DNA from 4 places in the Mesorhizobium sp. P2_A8 genome. Region 3 is predicted to be linked to each of the others. Evidence: predicted binding sites of a transcription regulator. Region 3 holds the regulator's gene; each other region holds the start of a gene.
The links. The regulator PhoB, encoded in region 3, activates phosphate uptake and scavenging genes when phosphate is short. The targets are predictions, from matches to a motif close to TGTCATNNANCTGTCAT.

Region 1 (4,359 bases), on a different contig from region 3:
CGGCGCGCGTTTCTCGGTGCGTCCGCGCTGGGCGCGGCCTCCGTGGCTCTTTCGGCGTGCACCACGACGGAGGTGGTGACGCCGCCAGTGGCAGCGGCGCCAAGCGATCCGGCTTTCGGCGATGTCGAAAGCATGTATGCGGCGCGCGTCGACGAGGGTTATCAACTGCCGGCAATCCCGGTAGCCAAGATCGATCCGAAGTTCGTGCGCCAGGTCGTGTCCGACCCGACGGGGGAAAAACCCGGCACGATCGTCGTCGATGTCTCCGAGCACTTTCTCTATCTGGTGCGCGACGGCGGCAAGGCTATCCGCTATGGCGTCAGCCTCGGCAAGGCCGGCTTCGGATGGACCGGCAGCGCCGTTGTTCAGGCGAGGAAGAAGTGGCCGGTCTGGACGCCGCCGCCGGAAATGATCCAGCGCCGGCCGGAACTGGCGAAATACAAGGACGGCATGCCGCCTGGCCCGCAGAGCCCGCTAGGTGCCCGGGCGCTGTATCTCTTCCGCGACGGCAAGGACACGATGTACCGGCTGCACGGCACGCCGGAGTGGGATTCCATCGGGAAGAACGCTTCATCCGGCTGTGTGCGCTTCATGAACCAGGACATCATCGACCTCTACAGCCGCGTCAACAGCGTCGCGCCGGTCTTCGTTCGCGCGAACCTGTCGGCCGCCGCGAAGATCACTGCCGTGTCGAACAGGACAGCTGAGCCGATCGATGCGGGCGTACCAAGGGACGCGGAGATATTGAAGTAAGTCCCTTCACGATCTGTAGAACGCTCGCAGACCGAATCGAGATGCACCCTTGCGGACGCGGTTGGTGCGTCCGCAAGGGTGTGTGCGATTACTTCCTGGCGAGGCCGGGAAGCGTGACCTGATAGACCAGGAACATGGTGTCGACATCGGCGCCGTCCTCGGCCTTGTAGGGCGCGCCGACCTGGAAGCCGTCCTGGGTGAGGAAGTCGTTGTCGTTGGCAACGAACAGGAAATAGTCGTCGGGCAGCTTCGGATCGAGCACGCTGACCAACGACATCGCCTCCCACTTTTCCGAGAGGTTGTTCTTGTCGTTCGGCGCGCCGTTGTGCAGGCCGAAGCGGCCAAGCTCGCCCTTGTCGTTTAGGTCGATGAACGGCGTCAGTTTGGCCGGCGTAACCGATGGGTCGAGCACGCCCTTGGGCGCCACCGGCTTGTCGGCGGCGTCGAAGGCGCCACCGGCGATGTCGGTCGCGGCGGAGAGATCGACGATGTTGATCTGGCGAAGCAGCGAGGTGTCGCCCTTCAACCCCTGGCCGTTGCCGCTGTCGCGGGTCAGCATCAGGAATGTCAGGTCCGAAAGGGCCACGATCTCGCTTTGCGCCGCCACCTTGGTCTTGCCCTTGGCATCCTTGAACACCGGCAGAGGCACGACATATTCATGCGCCAGCTTGAGATGGGCGAGGTCGGAAGCGTCATAAACCAGCGCGCGTGTGTTCTGGCGCGTCGCGCCGGAATCGCCGCCATCCTGCCGGGGCGCCGACTGCAGCACGGCGATCAGGAACTTGCCGTCCGGCGTCATCGCCATGCCTTCGAGGCCCTGGTTGTTCTGGCGGCCGGTGTCGGGATCCTTCGGATAGGGCTCGGCCGCACCAGGCCCCGGATTGTCGGAGGCGAAGTTCGGCGTGCCGTGCCGCATCGGCACCAGGGCAGCCGGCGGCTGCGTCGCCGACAGCAAATGGCCGTCGGCCGAGAAGCGGTAGATGTTCGGGCCGTATTCGTCGGAGATGAACATCGAGCCGTCGGGCAGCCGCACGATCGCCTCGTTGTCGAGAGCGAGCTTGCCGTTGGCCTCGGGCAGGATCGGCATGTCGCCGCTTGCTGCGCGCACACCGTTGAGCGGGTCGAGGCCGGTGGCGTCGGCGCCCTTGTCGTCGGTCAAGAGCATGGTGTCGGCGAGTGTTGCCTTGACGCCGGACTGCTCCTTGCCGGCAGCGGGTGCCGCGCCTGGCGCGACCGGTGCGAACTCGATGCCGATGGTGTTGAGGCGTGGCCGGTAATCGGTGGTGCCGACGACATTGTAGCCGCGGTCCGGCAGCAGCCAGAGCGAACCCTTGTAGCCGTCGGCGCCATGCGTCCAGCCGGCGGTGTCGATCGCCATGCCGGAGCCGGAGCCAAACGTCTCGCCGAACTTGTCCTTCTGGCTGGCCGGGATGCGGCCGACGCCGACCAGTCCCTTGTTGACGAAGCTGGTGCCGCCGACGGTCGCGGTGCTGTTGGCGAGCGCCGCCGTCAAGGCGGTGAACAATGCCAGCGCGACGCCTAGCGACGCGGTTCGGTACGGGTGTTTCATGGACAATCCTCTTTGTGACAAAGCATGCCGGAGCGGCCGATGGACGAAAGTCTGAAAGAGGTGGGGCATCGATGATGCCGCGCGCGCCTCCCCGAAAAGCGGTCTACGGCGCGAACATGATGCTTGCGTGACAGCGGGCGGTGCCCGCCCGTCGGCTTCTTCGCACGCCGATAAAAACGCGTGGCCGCGCGAAAGAATTGATCGCCCCATCACACATCAGGTCTACGAAGCGCGGTGTGTTCGCAACGCACTAGACACTTATGTCCAGTAGATATAAGGTGCAGCCTTCGGACCAACCGTGGAGGGGAAGCCTTGAAGTCGCACTACCGCGCAGTCGTCATCGGGGGTGGCGTGGTCGGAGCCTCGGTGCTCTATCATCTGACACGGTTCGGCTGGAGCGATGTGGCGCTGATCGAGCGGGCCGAACTGACGGCCGGTTCGACCTGGCACGCGGCGGCCGGGTTCCACGCACTCAATGCCGATCCCAACGTCGCGGCGCTGCAGGACTACACCATCAAGCTCTATCGCGAGATCGAGGCCGAATCCGGCCAGAACGCGGGCCTGCACATGACGGGCGGCGTCAACATGGCCAGCGATCCCCAGCGCTGGGAATGGCTGAAATCGGCCTGGGCCGTGTTCCAGTCGGTCGGCATCGAAACGGCTCGCCTGGTGACGCCGGAAGAGATCAAGGAGATCTGCCCGATCGTCGATGTCAGCGACGTACTCGGCGGCCTCTACGATTCCAACGAAGGCCATCTCGACCCTTATGGAACGACGCATGCCTATGCCGGTGCAGCGAAAAAGCGTGGCGCCGATATCATTTTGCGCAATCGGGTCGTCGAACTGAAGGCGCGTGCCGACGGGCGCTGGGACGTCCTCACCGAGCAAGGCACCATCATCGCGGAACATGTCGTCAACGCTGGCGGGCTGTGGGCAAAGCAGCTCGGCCGAATGGCAGGCGTCGACTTGCCGGTGACGCCGATGGAGCACCATTATTTCATCACCGAGGACATTCCCGAGGTTGCCGCCCTCGACAAGGAACTCGGGCTTGCGGTCGATCTCGACGGCTTTTCCTACCTCAGGCAAGAGCGCAAGGGCGTGCTGCTCGGCGTCTACGAGCAGAACCCGAAGCATTGGAACATGGATGGCGCGCCATGGGATTACGGCATCGAACTGATCCCCGAAGACATCGACCGCATCAGCCCGGAACTGTCCAAGGCCTATGAGCGCTTTCCGTGCCTGAGGACGGCCGGTATCCGCAAATGGGTCAACGGCGCCTTCACCTTTACCCCCGACGGCAATCCGATCGTCGGGCCGGTGCGCGGACTGAAGAACTACTGGGTTGCGTGTGGCGTCATGGCCGGCTTCAGCCAGGGCGGCGGCGTCGGCAAGTCGCTGGCCGAGTGGATGATTTATGGCGAGCCGCAGGCCGACATCTTCGGCATGGACATCGCCCGCTATGGCGCCTTCGCCGCCAACCGCGAATATCTCAGGCAGACGACGCGCCAGTTCTATTCGCGCCGTTTCGTCATGACCTTTCCCAATGAGCGGCTGCCCGCCGGCCGGCCCTTGAAACGCCCCGGCGCCTATGACGGCATGACGGCGGCGGGGTGCGAATGGACGGCGTCCTGGGGGCTGGAAATCCCGGCCTATTTCGCGCCGATGGGATTTCGCGAGAACACCGCGCTGAAACGCTCCAACGCCTTCGATATCGTCGGCGACGAGGCGCTGCAGGTGCGGCGGGCGGCGGGTCTGGTCGATATCTCGGCTTATGCGCGCTACGCGGTCTCGGGGCCCGGCGCTGAAGCATGGCTTGACCGCCTGCTTGCCTGCAGGCTGCCAAAGCCGGGACAAGCGAGGCTGGCGCCGATGCTCGGCTACGATGGACGGCTGAAGGGCGACCTCACCGTCTTCAACTGGGGCGGTGGCGACTATTGGCTGATGGGCTCCTATTATCTCAGAGAATTCCACATGCGCTGGTTCGAGGCCCATGTGGCGGAGGGCGTCACGGTCACAGACCTTTCCGACACGATGAG
Region 2 (4,359 bases), on a different contig from region 3:
CCAAGAAGCGCAACTGGAAGCCTCAAACAGCACTCGTCCATAGCGGAACCCTGCGTTCCGGTTTCGGCGAAACCTCCGAGGCGATGTACCTGACCCAGGGCTATGTCTACGAAACGGCGCAGGCGGCGGAAGCCCGCTTCAAGGGCGAGGAGCCGGGCTTCATCTATTCGCGCTATGCCAATCCGACCGTCGACATGTTCGAAAAGCGCATGTGCGCGCTCGAAGGCGCCGAGGACGCGCGCGCCACGGCGTCCGGCATGGCGGCGGTGACCGCAGCCCTCCTGTGCAGCGCCAAGGCCGGCGACCATATCGTGGCGGCGCGCGCGCTGTTCGGCTCCTGCCGCTGGGTGGTCGAGACGCTGGCGCCGAGATACGGCATCGAGGCGACGCTGGTCGACGGCACCGACATCGCCAACTGGGAAAAGGCGGTCAAGCCGAACACCAAGCTGTTCTTCCTGGAAAGCCCGACCAACCCGACGCTGGAAGTGGTCGACATCGCTGCGGTTGCCTCGCTTGCCAATTCGATCGGCGCGCGGCTGATCGTCGACAATGTCTTTGCCACGCCCCTGCAACAGAAACCGCTGCAGCTCGGCGCGCACATCGTCGTCTATTCGGCGACCAAGCACATTGACGGCCAGGGCCGCTGTCTCGGCGGTGTCATCCTGTCGGACAAGAAATGGATCGACGAGAACCTGCACGACTATTTCCGCCACACCGGCCCCAGCCTGTCACCGTTCAATGCCTGGACACTGCTAAAGGGCCTGGAGACACTGCCGCTGCGCGTGCGCCAGCAGACGGAAAGCGCCGGCAAGATCGCGGATTTCCTGGCCGAGCGGCCCGAAATCGCCCGCGTCATCTATCCCGGCCGCGCCGACCACCCGCAGGCGGCCATCGTCAAGAAGCAGATGTCGGGCGGCTCGACGCTGATCTGCCTGGACGTCAAGGGCGGCAAGCAGGCGGCCTTCGCCTTGCAGAACGCCCTCGACATCGTGCTGATCTCCAACAATCTCGGTGACGCCAAGAGCCTGATCACCCATCCGGCAACGACGACGCACAAGAATCTGAGCGACGAGGCCCGCGCCGAGCTCGGCATCGGGCCGGGCACGCTCAGACTGTCGGTCGGCCTGGAGGATGCCGACGATCTTCTGGAAGACATCGAGCAGGCGCTGAAGGCCAAATAGGCGGCCTTTGGCTTTCAGGCGCCCGACGGCGTCTCTTCCAGTTCGGCCGCCTTGGTGCTGATGGTCATCGCGTTGCCGCGCCAGTCGACGGCGCCGCCGAGCCAGCCGCGCGCCCACATCGCAGGCAGGATCATGTCGCGCACCATGATCGCCGCGACCATGCGCGGCGACAGGTACCAGCCCTTGGACCTGGCAAGGACGCTCTCCGGAAGGTAGAAGGCCGCCAGCACGGCAATGGCGGTTGCCCAGAGGCTGACACCGGCGGCTGCCGCCGCAACCAGCGCAAGCACCAGCGGCACCACAGCGCCAGTCAGGATTTCGGGTGCGAAGAACAGCGGGAAGGTGACGCGGCGCAGCCGCGCCCAACGGGCCTGACGCGACCAGATCTCGCCAAACGTGCGCCGGCCGAGCGGTTGCTCGAAGGGCGCGGCGACGAGATTGACGCGCAGGCCAAGGCCATTGACCAGCTTGGTCGCGGCGGCGTCCTCGGCAATCTCGGCGGCCAGCGCACGGATGCCGCCGCTGGCGTCGAGCATCGGCTTGTTCCACAACATGCTCTTGCCCTGGGCAAAGCCGAGGCCAAGCGCATCGCCGGCATATTGCCAGCGCGCCTGCAACGTGTTGAGGAAGGCGCATTCGACTTCGGCCCAGAACCCGGCCGGCCGCGAGCCGATCGGCGTCGAGCAGACAAGGCCGGTATTTGGCCGCCACGCCGCCATCAGGTGCTGAATATAGTCTTTCGGCATCAACACGTTGGAATCGGCCAAGACAACCCAATCGTGGCGCGCCGCCTCCCAGCCCTTGACGCAATTGTTGAGCTTCGGATTGGCGCTGATACGGTCGTCGCCGATCAACAGCCGGGCCGGCACCCTGGGGAAACGGGCGATGGCGGCGCGGATCAGCCTGACCACCGGATCATCGGCATGGGCGACGCAGAAGATCAGCTCGTAGCGCGGCCAGTCGAGCGAGAAGGCACGCTCCAGCGTCTCCTGCGTGAACGGCTCGACGCCGCGCGACGGCACGACGATCGACACTGGCCGTGGCTTGCCGGCCGGCGGCGCGATGGTGCGGCGGCGCTTCAGACGCGAAGCGGCGAGCAGGATGCTGGCGAGGTTTGAGAGAATGAGGGCGATCGACAGCGAGGCGGTTATGAGCGTGAGTTCCATCGAGATCTGGTCACTCCAGAAAAGACGGCCCGCGTGATGGCCGTTTTCAACCGTTCGACAGAGCGCCGAGTCGCCCGCTTCGTGCACACCACCATTGTCATGTGTCACCTAAATGACATTCTTTGTCGGCACCTGCCTTTCAGGCCGGGCGCGACAGGACGCGCATGTTGACCTGCTCGCCCGGAGCGAGGACAGTTCGACTTGGATTGTTTTTGGAGCCGCTTATGTACCGCGCCGTGACGCGCAACATCGAAGTGCAGGTCAGGCCGTTCTATCTGGAGGACCGCTCGGATCCGTCCGAGAACCGCTATGTCTGGGGCTATCAGATAACGATCGACAACCAGTCGGACGATTTCGTGCAGCTGTTGTCTCGCTATTGGCACATCACCGACGGCACCGGCCGGGTCGAGGAAGTGCGCGGGCCGGGCGTGGTCGGCGACCAGCCCGAACTCAATCCCGGCGACAGCTATCAATACACGTCCGGTTGCCCGCTCTCGACACCGTCCGGCATCATGGTCGGGCACTACACCATGCGCAACAAGCGGGGCGAGACGTTCGACATCGCCATCCCCGCCTTTTCGCTTGATCTGCCGGGGACGCGGCGGACGGTGAATTAGTTCGCTCACCGGCCACGAAGCAGCCGGTGAGGCGTGTTATTCTCTACTGGGCCGCCGTAAATTCCGCTGGATCGAAGTCATATTGCTTCGAGCAGAATTCGCAGGCGACATGGATGCCGCCGTCTTCGGTGCTGTCCTTGATCTCCTGCGCCGAGAAGCCCTCGAGGATGCCGCGGATCTTGTCGCGCGAGCATGAGCACTGGTCGGCGACCGGAACGCCGCCGAAGACGCGCACGCCATGTTCGTGGAACAGCCTGTAGAGCAGCCGTTCGGCGCCGATCGTCGGGTCGATCAGTTCGGTCGGCTCTATGGTGCCGAGCAATGCCAACAGCTCCTGCCAGGAATTGTCGGCCGGATCGTGGATCTCCTCGCGTGGATCGCCATCGCCGCCCGGCAGGTCCGGAACGCGCATGCGCTCGGGCGACTGCGGCAGGAACTGCGCCAGGATGCCGCCGGCGCGCCATTGCTCACGGGCGCCGCCGACGCCTGGCGTCAACAGCTTGGCCACCGAGAGCCTGAGATCGGTCGGGATCTGCTCCGACTGACGGAAATAGGTGCGTGCCGCATCCTCCAGCGTTTCGCCGTCGAGCTGGACGATGCCCTGATAGCGCTGCGTGTGAGCGCCCTGGTCGATGGTCAGAGCCAGCACGCCGCTGCCGAGCAGGGTCTGCTGGGACGTCTCGCCCGCCGCGACCAGCGCCTCCAGCCGGTCCGCATCGAAGCGTGCATAGGCGCGCAGCGCCGAGGGCGTGGAAAAATCCGCGACCAGCATGTCGACCGGCCCGTCGGTGCGGGTCTGCAAGATGAACTTGCCCTCGAATTTGAGCGAGGTGCCAAGCAGGACCGTCAACACACAAGCTTCCGCCAGCAGGCGGGCGACCGGCTCGGGATAGTCGTGGCGGGTCAGGATTGCATCGAGCATCGGCCCGAGCTGAACTGTGCGGCCGCGCACATCGAGCGGACCGACCTCGAAAGGCACGACGTGATCGTCACCGGCGTAGCCGAATTCGCCGAGTTTGGGGTGATGTTCAGTCACTTGATAGGTTTCCAACATGACAAAGCTCCGGGGCGCGGCCATGCCGCCCTCCGGGGCGCATGCGTCGAAACGCGCTGTTTTTGCGTGATGGCCCGCAGATAGGCATCACGCGGTCCCGGATCAAGTCGGCCCGGATCAAGCGCCGAGGCACCACGCCAGAACCGCCTTCTGCGCATGGAGCCGGTTCTCGGCCTCGTCGAAGACCACCGAATGCGGCCCGTCAATGACCTCGTCGGTCACTTCCTCGCCGCGATGCGCCGGCAGGCAGTGCATGAACAGTGCGTCCGGCTTGGCCTTGGCCATCAGCTTGGCGTTGACCTGGTAGGGCGAGAACACGTTGTGGCCACGGGCGCGATGCT
Region 3 (4,359 bases):
GGTGCGCTTCATCAACGACATCCTGCTGTCGGCGCCATCAATCATCATCGGCCTGTTCGTCTACGAACTGATGGTCCGGCCGATGGGGCATTTCTCGGCGATTGCCGGCGCCGTCGCGCTTGCCATCCTGGTCATCCCGGTCGTCGTGCGCACCACCGAGGACATGCTCAACCTGGTGCCGAACGCGCTGCGCGAAGCCGGCACCGCGATCGGTGCGCCGCGCTGGGTGGTTATCAAGTCGGTCGCCTACCGCGCTGCCCTGTCCGGCATCGTCACCGGCATATTGCTGTCGATCGCCCGTATCTCGGGCGAGACGGCGCCGTTGCTCTTCACGGCGCTCAACAACCAGTTCTGGTCGAGCAATCTCAACGCGCCAATGGCCAGCCTGCCTGTGACCATCTTCCAGTTCGCTCTCAGCCCTTACGAGGAATGGCAGCAACTGGCCTGGACCGGCGCACTCATCATCACATTGACGGTTCTCGCGCTCAGCATCTTTGCGCGCAGCCTGACAGGACGCAGAGAGGACAAATGAGCCAGATGTTGTCTCCAGACATGACGATCGCCGCCGAGGCAACCGCCAGCAAGGCCAAGATCGAAGTCAAGAACCTCAACTTCTACTACGGCCAGAGCAAGGCGCTGAAGGACATCACGCTGTCGTTGCCCGAGCGCAGCGTCACCGCCTTCATCGGTCCTTCGGGCTGTGGGAAGTCGACGCTGCTGCGCGTCTTCAACCGCATCTACGAACTCTATCCCAAGCAGACCGCCGAGGGTCAGGTGCTGCTCGACGGCCAGAACGTTCTGGACCGCTCGCAGGACCTCAACCTTTTGCGGACCAAGATCGGCATGGTGTTTCAGAAGCCGACGCCGTTCCCGATGTCGATCTATGAAAACATCGCCTTCGGTGTCAGGCTCTATGAGAAGCTCAGCAAGTCGGAGATGGACGGCCGCGTCGAGCAGGCGCTGAAGCGTGCGGCTCTGTGGACCGAGGTCAAGGACAAGCTCAACGCCAGCGGCCTCAGCCTCTCCGGTGGCCAGCAGCAGCGGCTCTGCATCGCCCGAACCGTGGCGGTGAAGCCGGAAGTCATCCTGCTCGACGAGCCGGCCTCGGCGCTTGACCCGCTGTCGACCGCCAAGATCGAAGAACTGATCGACGAGTTGCAAGCCGACTACACGATCGTCATCGTCACCCACAACATGCAGCAGGCGGCGCGCGTGTCGAAGCAGACCGCCTTCATGTATCTGGGCGAACTGGTCGAGTTCGACCGCACCGAGAAGATCTTCACGTCGCCCCGCGAGAAGCGCACGCAGGACTACATCACCGGCCGCTTCGGCTGAGCTCAGGCATACGAGGGACAGGATCATGGGCGAACACACAGTCGCTTCTTTCGACGAGGATCTCGGACAGATCAGCAGGCTCATCAGTGACATGGGCGATCTCGCCGGCTCGATGGTCGGTGGTGCCACCAAGGCGCTGCTGAATTCCGACAACGCGCTGGCACAGCGCGTTGTTTCAGACGACGCGATCATGGACGCGCGCCAGCGCGAGCTTGATGACCGCGCCATCACGCTGATCGCCAAGCGGCAGCCGATGGCCGACGATCTGCGCCATGTCGTCGGTTCGATCCGCATGGCCGGCGATCTCGAACGCATTGGCGACCTTGCCAAGAACATCGCCAAGCGCGTCGGCACCGTCGGCCTCAGCGTCACGCCGCGCGACCTGTCGCATTCCATTGACGGAATGGCGCAGCTGGTGCTGATCCAGGTGCAGGGTGTCATCGAGGAATATGCGGCGCGCGACGCCGCGGCCCTGGCGAAACTGCGCGCAGACGACGAGCGCATCGACGTCAAATACACCTCCGTGTTCCGCGAACTCCTGACCTACATGATGGAAGACCCGCGCAACATCACCGCCTGCACGCATCTTCTGTTCTGCGCCAAGAACCTCGAGCGGATCGGCGATCACGTCACCAACATCGCGGAGAATGCGTATTATGTTCTGACCGGTACGCAGTTGCCCGCCAATCGTCCGAAGCAGGACGAGACGGCAATGTCCGCGCCGGCGGCATGACGACAGGGGTGACCAGCCGATGATCGCGCCACGCATCATGGTGGTGGAGGACGAGGAGCCGCTCGGTGTGCTGCTCCGCTACAATCTGGAGTCCGAGGGTTACCAGGTCGAGGTGGTGACGCGCGGCGACGAGGCCGAGATCCGGTTGCAGGAGAACGTCCCCGACCTTCTGGTGCTCGACTGGATGGTGCCGGCGGTTTCCGGCATCGAACTCTGCCGCCGGCTAAGGATGCGTCCTGAGACCGAGCGGCTGCCGATCATCATGCTGACCGCGCGCGGCGAGGAAAGCGATCGTGTGCGTGGCCTCTCGACCGGCGCCGACGATTATCTGGTCAAGCCGTTCTCGACCCCCGAATTCATGGCCAGGGTCAAGGCGCTGCTGCGCCGCGCCAAGCCGGAAGTGCTGTCCAGCGTGCTCAAGGTCGGCGACATCGTGCTCGATCGTGAATCGCACCGGGTCTATCGCAAGAAGAGCGAGATCCGGCTCGGACCAACCGAGTTTCGCCTGCTCGAGTTCATGATGCGTCATCCCGGTCGGGTGTTTTCGCGCAGCCAGCTGCTAGACAATGTCTGGGGCGAGACGATCTACATCGACGAGCGCACGGTGGACGTGCATGTCGGCCGGCTGCGCAAGGCGGTCAACAATGGCCGCATGCCCGACGTCATCCGTACCATTCGTGGGGCGGGATACGCGATCAGGGAAGATTGACTCCCGTCTGATTCACGCGACGTTCTTGCCGACGATGCCGGATCTTGTGTGAGTGCCAAGCGCGAAAATTTCCTGGTCGACGAAGGTCAGTGCGCGCATGGCGCAGCCTTCGCGGATCAGTGGCAGTTCGTTCGGCTCGGTGTCGAAGGAAATCGATTTCGAGTGCTGGCCGCCTGCGGTCTGGGCAATCGCCTCGCGCAATGCCGGCTCGATCAGGTCGAAGGCCGCGGCGCTGACACCGACCATGGCGACCGGCGCCGGATCGATCAGCGCGAAGAGGCTGCCGAGACCGTAGCCGAGCGCTTCGCCGGCCTTGCGATAGGCCTCGCGCTCGGGTCCATCGCTTTCGCGGGCCGCGGTCGCCAGGGCGCGCATATCGGCGTCGCTGACATCGGCGACTGGTTCTGCGTCCTCACTCATCTGCCTTGCGTTGCGCCAGATGGCGTAGTTGCCGGCATAGGCCTCGACGCAGCCGCGCCGGCCGCAGCGGCACAGCGCGCCGTTCGGCCGATGGATCATGTGGCCGAACTCGCCGCCCGAAGAATGGGTACCGGTGAACAGTTCGCCCTTCAGCACCAGGCCCATGCCGATGCCGTGCGACAAAAGGATGGCGATGAAGTCGTCGCGGTAGCGATCAGGGTCGCGCCAGCGCAGCGCCACCGCCATCATGTTGCAGTCGTTCTCCATGGTGGCGGGAATGCCGAACTCGTCCTCGAGTATGTCGGCGAAGGCGATATCGGTGTGCGGCGTGATCGGCGACCACAACATGGCGCGGGCACGCGTGTCGGTGATGCCCTGGATCGCCAGCGCGATGCGGGCGACATTGCGGACGTCGAGATCGGGGTCTTCGAGGCGTCGCCGCACGATGGCGACGCATTCGCCGACCAGCGCGTCGCGCGACATGGTCAGCGTGTCGAGCCGGCGCTGTTCCTCGGCGATCACCTGGCCGGCATAGTCGATGACGGCGACGGAGAGGAAGTTCAGCGACAGCACCACGGTCATCACTGCCGCTGCTTCCGGATTGAGGCTGAGGCCGACCTGCGGCCGGCCGCGTTTGAGCGAGCCGGCCTCGCTCGGCTTGCTCTCGGCCAAGATGCCTTCGCCGATCAGGTCGGAGGAGATCGCCGATATGGTCGAGTGGCTGAGGCCTGTGGTCGCGGCGATCTCGGTGCGTGACGGCTGTCCGGCGCGACGCACGGCCGCAATCACCATCGCCCGGTTGCGACGGCGCAGATCGTCGTGGCGGATTCCGACCGACATGTTTTTTCACATCCTCCCGGTCGCTGCAGCCTTTCGTGCCCCCCGAAGGCTGTCAGCGAAGCCTGAAGCGCGAAGCACCTCAGGCACTTGTTTCCGCGCATGTCGCCCAAAACCGCTACGCACTTTTGGGCGACATGCGCTGATCAAATTCTGGCAGAAGCCTGCCATCCTGTCATTATTTATTCCGGGGCTCGAAAAAAATTCAGAGAGACATCAAAATCCATCAGAATCGATGTTGACAGCGTTCGGCTGTTGGATCAGTATTTTTTCGAGGCTCGAAAAAATAGAGCTTCTGTGCCGGCCTACGGGTCAGTTTGGTCGC
Region 4 (4,359 bases), on a different contig from region 3:
GCCAATACGTCGAAACTTTGCTGATTGTCCATGATGTTGCCCAGCATGATCTGGCCCAGGATCTGTTCATGCACAGTTGGATTGGTGATCGGCACCATGGTCTCGACCCGACGGTCGAGATTGCGCGGCATGAGGTCGGCCGAAGAGATGTAGACTATCGCGCCGTCCGACGGCAGCCCATGGCCATTTCCGAAGCAATAGATGCGGCTGTGTTCGAGAAAACGGCCGACAATCGATTTCACACGAATGTTTTCCGACAGGCCCGGCACCTGAGGCCGCAGGCAGCAGATGCCGCGCACGACGAGGTCGATCTCGACGCCGGCACGGCCGGCGTCATAGAGCGCATCGATGATGATCGGATCGACAAGCGCGTTCATCTTCATCCAGATGCGCGCCGGCCTCCCCTCCACCGCATGGGCGATCTCGTCGGCAATATGCTTCAAGATGCGGCTTCTCAGCGTGAACGGCGAGATCGCCAGCCGCATTTCATCCGTCGGCTCGGCATAGCCGGTGATGAAATTGAACAGTTGGGCGACATCGCGGGCGATCGTCGGATCGGTGGTGAAGAAGGACAGATCGGTGTAGATGCGCGCGGTGACCGGATGGTAGTTGCCGGTGCCGAGATGCACGTAATTGCGCAGCTTGCCGTCCTCCCGCCGCACCACCAGCGACATTTTCGCATGGGTTTTCAGCTCAAGGAAGCCGAACACGACCTGCACGCCGGCGCGCTCCAGGTCGCGCGCCCAGCGGATGTTGGCTTCCTCGTCGAAACGCGCCTTGAGCTCAACCAGCGCGGTGACCGACTTGCCGGCCTCGGCCGCGTCGACCAGCGCGCGCACGATCGGGCTGTCGTTTGACGTGCGGTACAGCGTCTGCTTGATCGCCACCACTTCCGGATCGGCCATCGCCTGGCGGAGGAACTGCACCACCACGTCGAAAGATTCGTAGGGATGATGGACGACGATGTCCTTCTCGCGGATTGCGGCAAAACAGTCGCCGCCATGCTCGCGGATGCGCTCGGGGAAGCGCGGATTGTAAGGCGTGAATTTGAGGTCGTCGCGGGGGACGGCGACGATCTCGGAAATCTGGCTGAGCGCCAGCGGCCCGGTCAGGACGCTGATGCGGCTCGACGACACGCCAAGCTCGCCGGCAACGAACTCACGCAATTCGCCAGGCATCAGTCTGTCGAATTCGATGCGGATCACCGAACCGCGGCGGCGCCGCTTCAGCGCTGTCTCGAACAGGCGCACCAGATCCTCGGATTCCTCCTCGACCTCGATATCACTGTCACGGATGATGCGGAATGTGCCTGAGCCCTTGACCTCGTAGCCGGGGAACAGCTTGCCGATGTAGAGGCCGACCGCCTCTTCCAGCGGGATGAAGCGGACATGGTGCTTGCGATCCGGCAGACGGATGAAGCGCTTCAGCGCCACCGGCAGGCGCAGCAGCGCGCTCATCTCCTCGCCGTTCTTACGATGGCGCAATTGCAGCGCCATCGAGAAGCCGAGATTGGGAATGAACGGGAACGGATGCGCCGGGTCGATCGACAGCGGGGTGAGCACCGGAAACACCTGCTCCTGAAAATGGTCTTCCAGCCAGACCTTTTCGTCCTTGGTCAGCGCATCGCGGGTGATGCTCTCGATGCCTTCCTTGTTGAGCAGCACGGTGAGCGCCGAAAGGCTCTTCTGTTGGTCTTCCTGCAGCCGCTCGACCTCCCGCAGCAGCTGTTCGAGCTGCTGTTCGGGGGTTCGGCCGTCGGGGCTCTTCAGCGTGATGCCCTCGCGCACCTGGCCGGCAAGACCGGCGACGCGGACCATGAAGAACTCATCGAGATTAGCCGCCGAGATCGACAGGAAGCGGACGCGCTCGAGCAGCGGATGATTGAGATTCAGCGATTCCTCGAGAACGCGCCGGTTGAACTGCAGCCAGGAAAACTCCCGGTTAACAAAGCGATCCGGGTTGCCGCCCTCCGGGCGAACCACCTCGATATTCACGAATTCGCTCTGCACCGGCTTCAGTTCGTTCATGATTCCCGTTCTTCCCCGCAACCGCTCGCCGGTTAACCGGCTTAACTTATCCTCTGACAGGCTTTTGCGACAGTTTGATTTCATCGAACTTGCAAAGAGACCGGTTATGATCCAGATGCAGAGAGACTGCATTAAGGAGACGACGATGGCAGGCGGTTCCATTCCCCATTTTCAGAACGATGCGGGCCACCCGGCAATCGACATCGGCGTCAAGGAATTCATGTGCACGGGCGCCAACCCGCCTTTCGACCATCCACACGTGTTTCTCGACATGGGCGACGACAATGAAAAAGTCTGCCCCTATTGCTCGACGCTCTACCGCTATTCGCCAAAGCTGAAGGCGACGGAAACGCTGCCGGCCGGCTGCACCTACATCGACCAGGCTGCCTGATTCTTTCGCGACAAGCCCAATGGACGACACGCGGTCCCGGCAAGTCGTTATCGCCGGGGCCGGCGTTGCCGGGCTAACCGCTGCCGTTGCTTTCGCCGAACGCGGCTACCTTGTGCAGGTGTTCGAACAGGCGCAGCGCCTGGAAGCGGCCGGCGCCGGCATCCAGCTTTCTCCCAACGCAACACGCATCCTTCGCCAGCTTGGGGTGCTCGACCGACTGCTGCCGGCAGCGGTGCGGCCGGAAGCCGTGGTACTGAAGGACGCCGCAACGTTGCGCGAACTGGCACGTGTGCCGCTCGGACAAGCCGCCGAAGCCCGCTGGCAGGCACCCTATCTCGTCGCCCACAGGGCCGACCTGCAGAGCGCCCTGACTGCGCGCGTTGCCGAGATGCCGAACATTCTTCTGACCACCGGCGCGCAGGTCAGCAGCATTGCCAAAGGCACCCATGGTGTCACCGTGGCTGCCGAGATGGCTGGCGAAACAGTCGAGGCCGGGGGCTTGCTGCTGGTCGGCGCCGATGGCGTCTGGTCATCGCTGCGCGGGCTTGTCGACACAACCAAAGGGCCGGCGTCGCCAAGAAGCCACTTTTCGGGCGAGCTGGCCTGGCGCGCAACCATTCCGGCCGACAGCGCTGCCGGACAAGCCTTTGCCGCGATCGGTGCCACCAATTGCGTCACCACCTTCCTGCATCCCGGCTTCCACATGGTCGCCTATCCCGTCAGCAAAGGCGCTGCCTTCAATCTTGCCGCCTTCACCAAGGGCGAACGCATTGCCGAGGGCTGGTCCGGCAACGCCGACACCAGGATCTTGACCGGTGCCCTGCGCGGTACGGCGGCCGCGCTCGCCCATCTGGTCGAGGAAGCCGGCCCGTGGACGGCGTGGCCGATCCATACGGTCGACAGAAAACAACCTTGGACGACCGATGGCATGGCGCTGATCGGCGATGCCGCGCATGCGATGACGCCGTTCGCGGCGCAAGGTGCCGCCATGGCGATCGAGGATGCGGCGATGCTTGCCGATGTCGTTGCCGACTTCCCCGCCGACCCGGCACAAAGCCTTCAAATCTGGGAGAACCTGCGACGGTCGCGCGTCGCCAAGGTCGCTCGTCGCGGCGCCGTCAATCGCCTTGCCTGGCATGCCGCGGGTCCAGTGGCTATCGCGCGCAACCTGTTCCTGAAGATGCGCTCGTCGGACAAACTCGCCGCCGATCTGGATTGGCTTTATGGCTGGCAACCGCAGAAAATCATCCGACGCTGAAGGCCTGGAGCCGGCCAGTGGAAGAGAGCTAATTGTAAAGCCGCATCGACAGGCCGAGCGAAGCCGGCAGCGGGTTCCACCATCCGGTGCGCAGGCCGGCGGTGCGCAATGCCGCCGCCGTCCAGGTGTTGCAGCCGACCAGCGCGTTGAAATGGCCGTTGGCTTCGTAGAAACCGTCGAACCTGGAATAGGCCGCGTCCGGAACAACAATCGGGCCTTTCGGCCCGCGCTGGAAACTTGCATCGATGAAATCGAGCAGCGCCGCAAAACGCGCCTCGCCGATGTCGAAGCCGGCAACCTCCGGATGCGGTTCGGCGATGTCACCGGCGACATCGACATGCATGACCGACGCGTCGAGGGTCAGCGCCTTCATCACCGGTGCCGCCTTCAACTCTGACCAGGTCGGCGTCTCCAGATAGAAGGCGCGGCCGCCCCAGCCGAAGACGATGTAGCGAACCTCCGGACTGTCGGCCGGGATGCCGGCTTCGGCCAGGAAATGGAAGCGCTTGCGCACGGCATCATCGACCGGAATGGCGATGTCGGTGTGGATCGGATTGTTCAGCACCAGGATATGGTGCGTGACGGCGGGCGTGGCGGCAGCCGCTCGCCACAGCGGCCGCGGCACGAGAGTGCCCAGCGTCACAGCGAGCGCAACGACGATCAACAGCAGGCCTAGAAAACGT

Region 1: AC1D10_RS19375 (esterase-like activity of phytase family protein) is a predicted target of PhoB. The motif match lies at 2,440-2,456, and genes of this name have one in related genera.
Region 2: AC1D10_RS14640 (ceramide glucosyltransferase) is a predicted target of PhoB. The motif match lies at 2,449-2,465, and genes of this name have one in related genera.
Region 4: AC1D10_RS24605 (RNA degradosome polyphosphate kinase) is a predicted target of PhoB. The motif match lies at 2,094-2,110, and genes of this name have one in related genera.

The regions. Positions count from the first base shown of each region.
Region 1 covers NZ_JBFUDB010000006.1:262,982-267,340, forward strand. The annotation lists gene AC1D10_RS19370 (L,D-transpeptidase) at 1-753, shown strand, start outside; gene AC1D10_RS19375 (esterase-like activity of phytase family protein) at 842-2,323, opposite strand; gene AC1D10_RS19380 (GcvT family protein) at 2,636-4,359, shown strand, end outside.
Region 2 covers NZ_JBFUDB010000004.1:454,285-458,643, reverse strand. The annotation lists gene AC1D10_RS14645 (O-succinylhomoserine sulfhydrylase) at 1-1,181, shown strand, start outside; gene AC1D10_RS14640 (ceramide glucosyltransferase) at 1,196-2,347, opposite strand; gene apaG (Co2+/Mg2+ efflux protein ApaG) at 2,572-2,964, shown strand; gene AC1D10_RS14630 (Hsp33 family molecular chaperone) at 3,008-4,042, opposite strand; gene argF (ornithine carbamoyltransferase) at 4,136-4,359, opposite strand, start outside.
Region 3 covers NZ_JBFUDB010000001.1:1,120,597-1,124,955, forward strand. The annotation lists gene pstA (phosphate ABC transporter permease PstA) at 1-532, shown strand, start outside; gene pstB (phosphate ABC transporter ATP-binding protein PstB) at 529-1,335, shown strand; gene phoU (phosphate signaling complex protein PhoU) at 1,361-2,068, shown strand; gene phoB (phosphate regulon transcriptional regulator PhoB) at 2,088-2,777, shown strand; gene AC1D10_RS05520 (ROK family protein) at 2,790-4,037, opposite strand.
Region 4 covers NZ_JBFUDB010000008.1:362,403-366,761, reverse strand. The annotation lists gene AC1D10_RS24605 (RNA degradosome polyphosphate kinase) at 1-2,027, opposite strand, end outside; gene AC1D10_RS24600 (zinc-finger domain-containing protein) at 2,173-2,418, shown strand; gene AC1D10_RS24595 (FAD-dependent monooxygenase) at 2,438-3,676, shown strand; gene AC1D10_RS24590 (TIGR02117 family protein) at 3,705-4,359, opposite strand, start outside.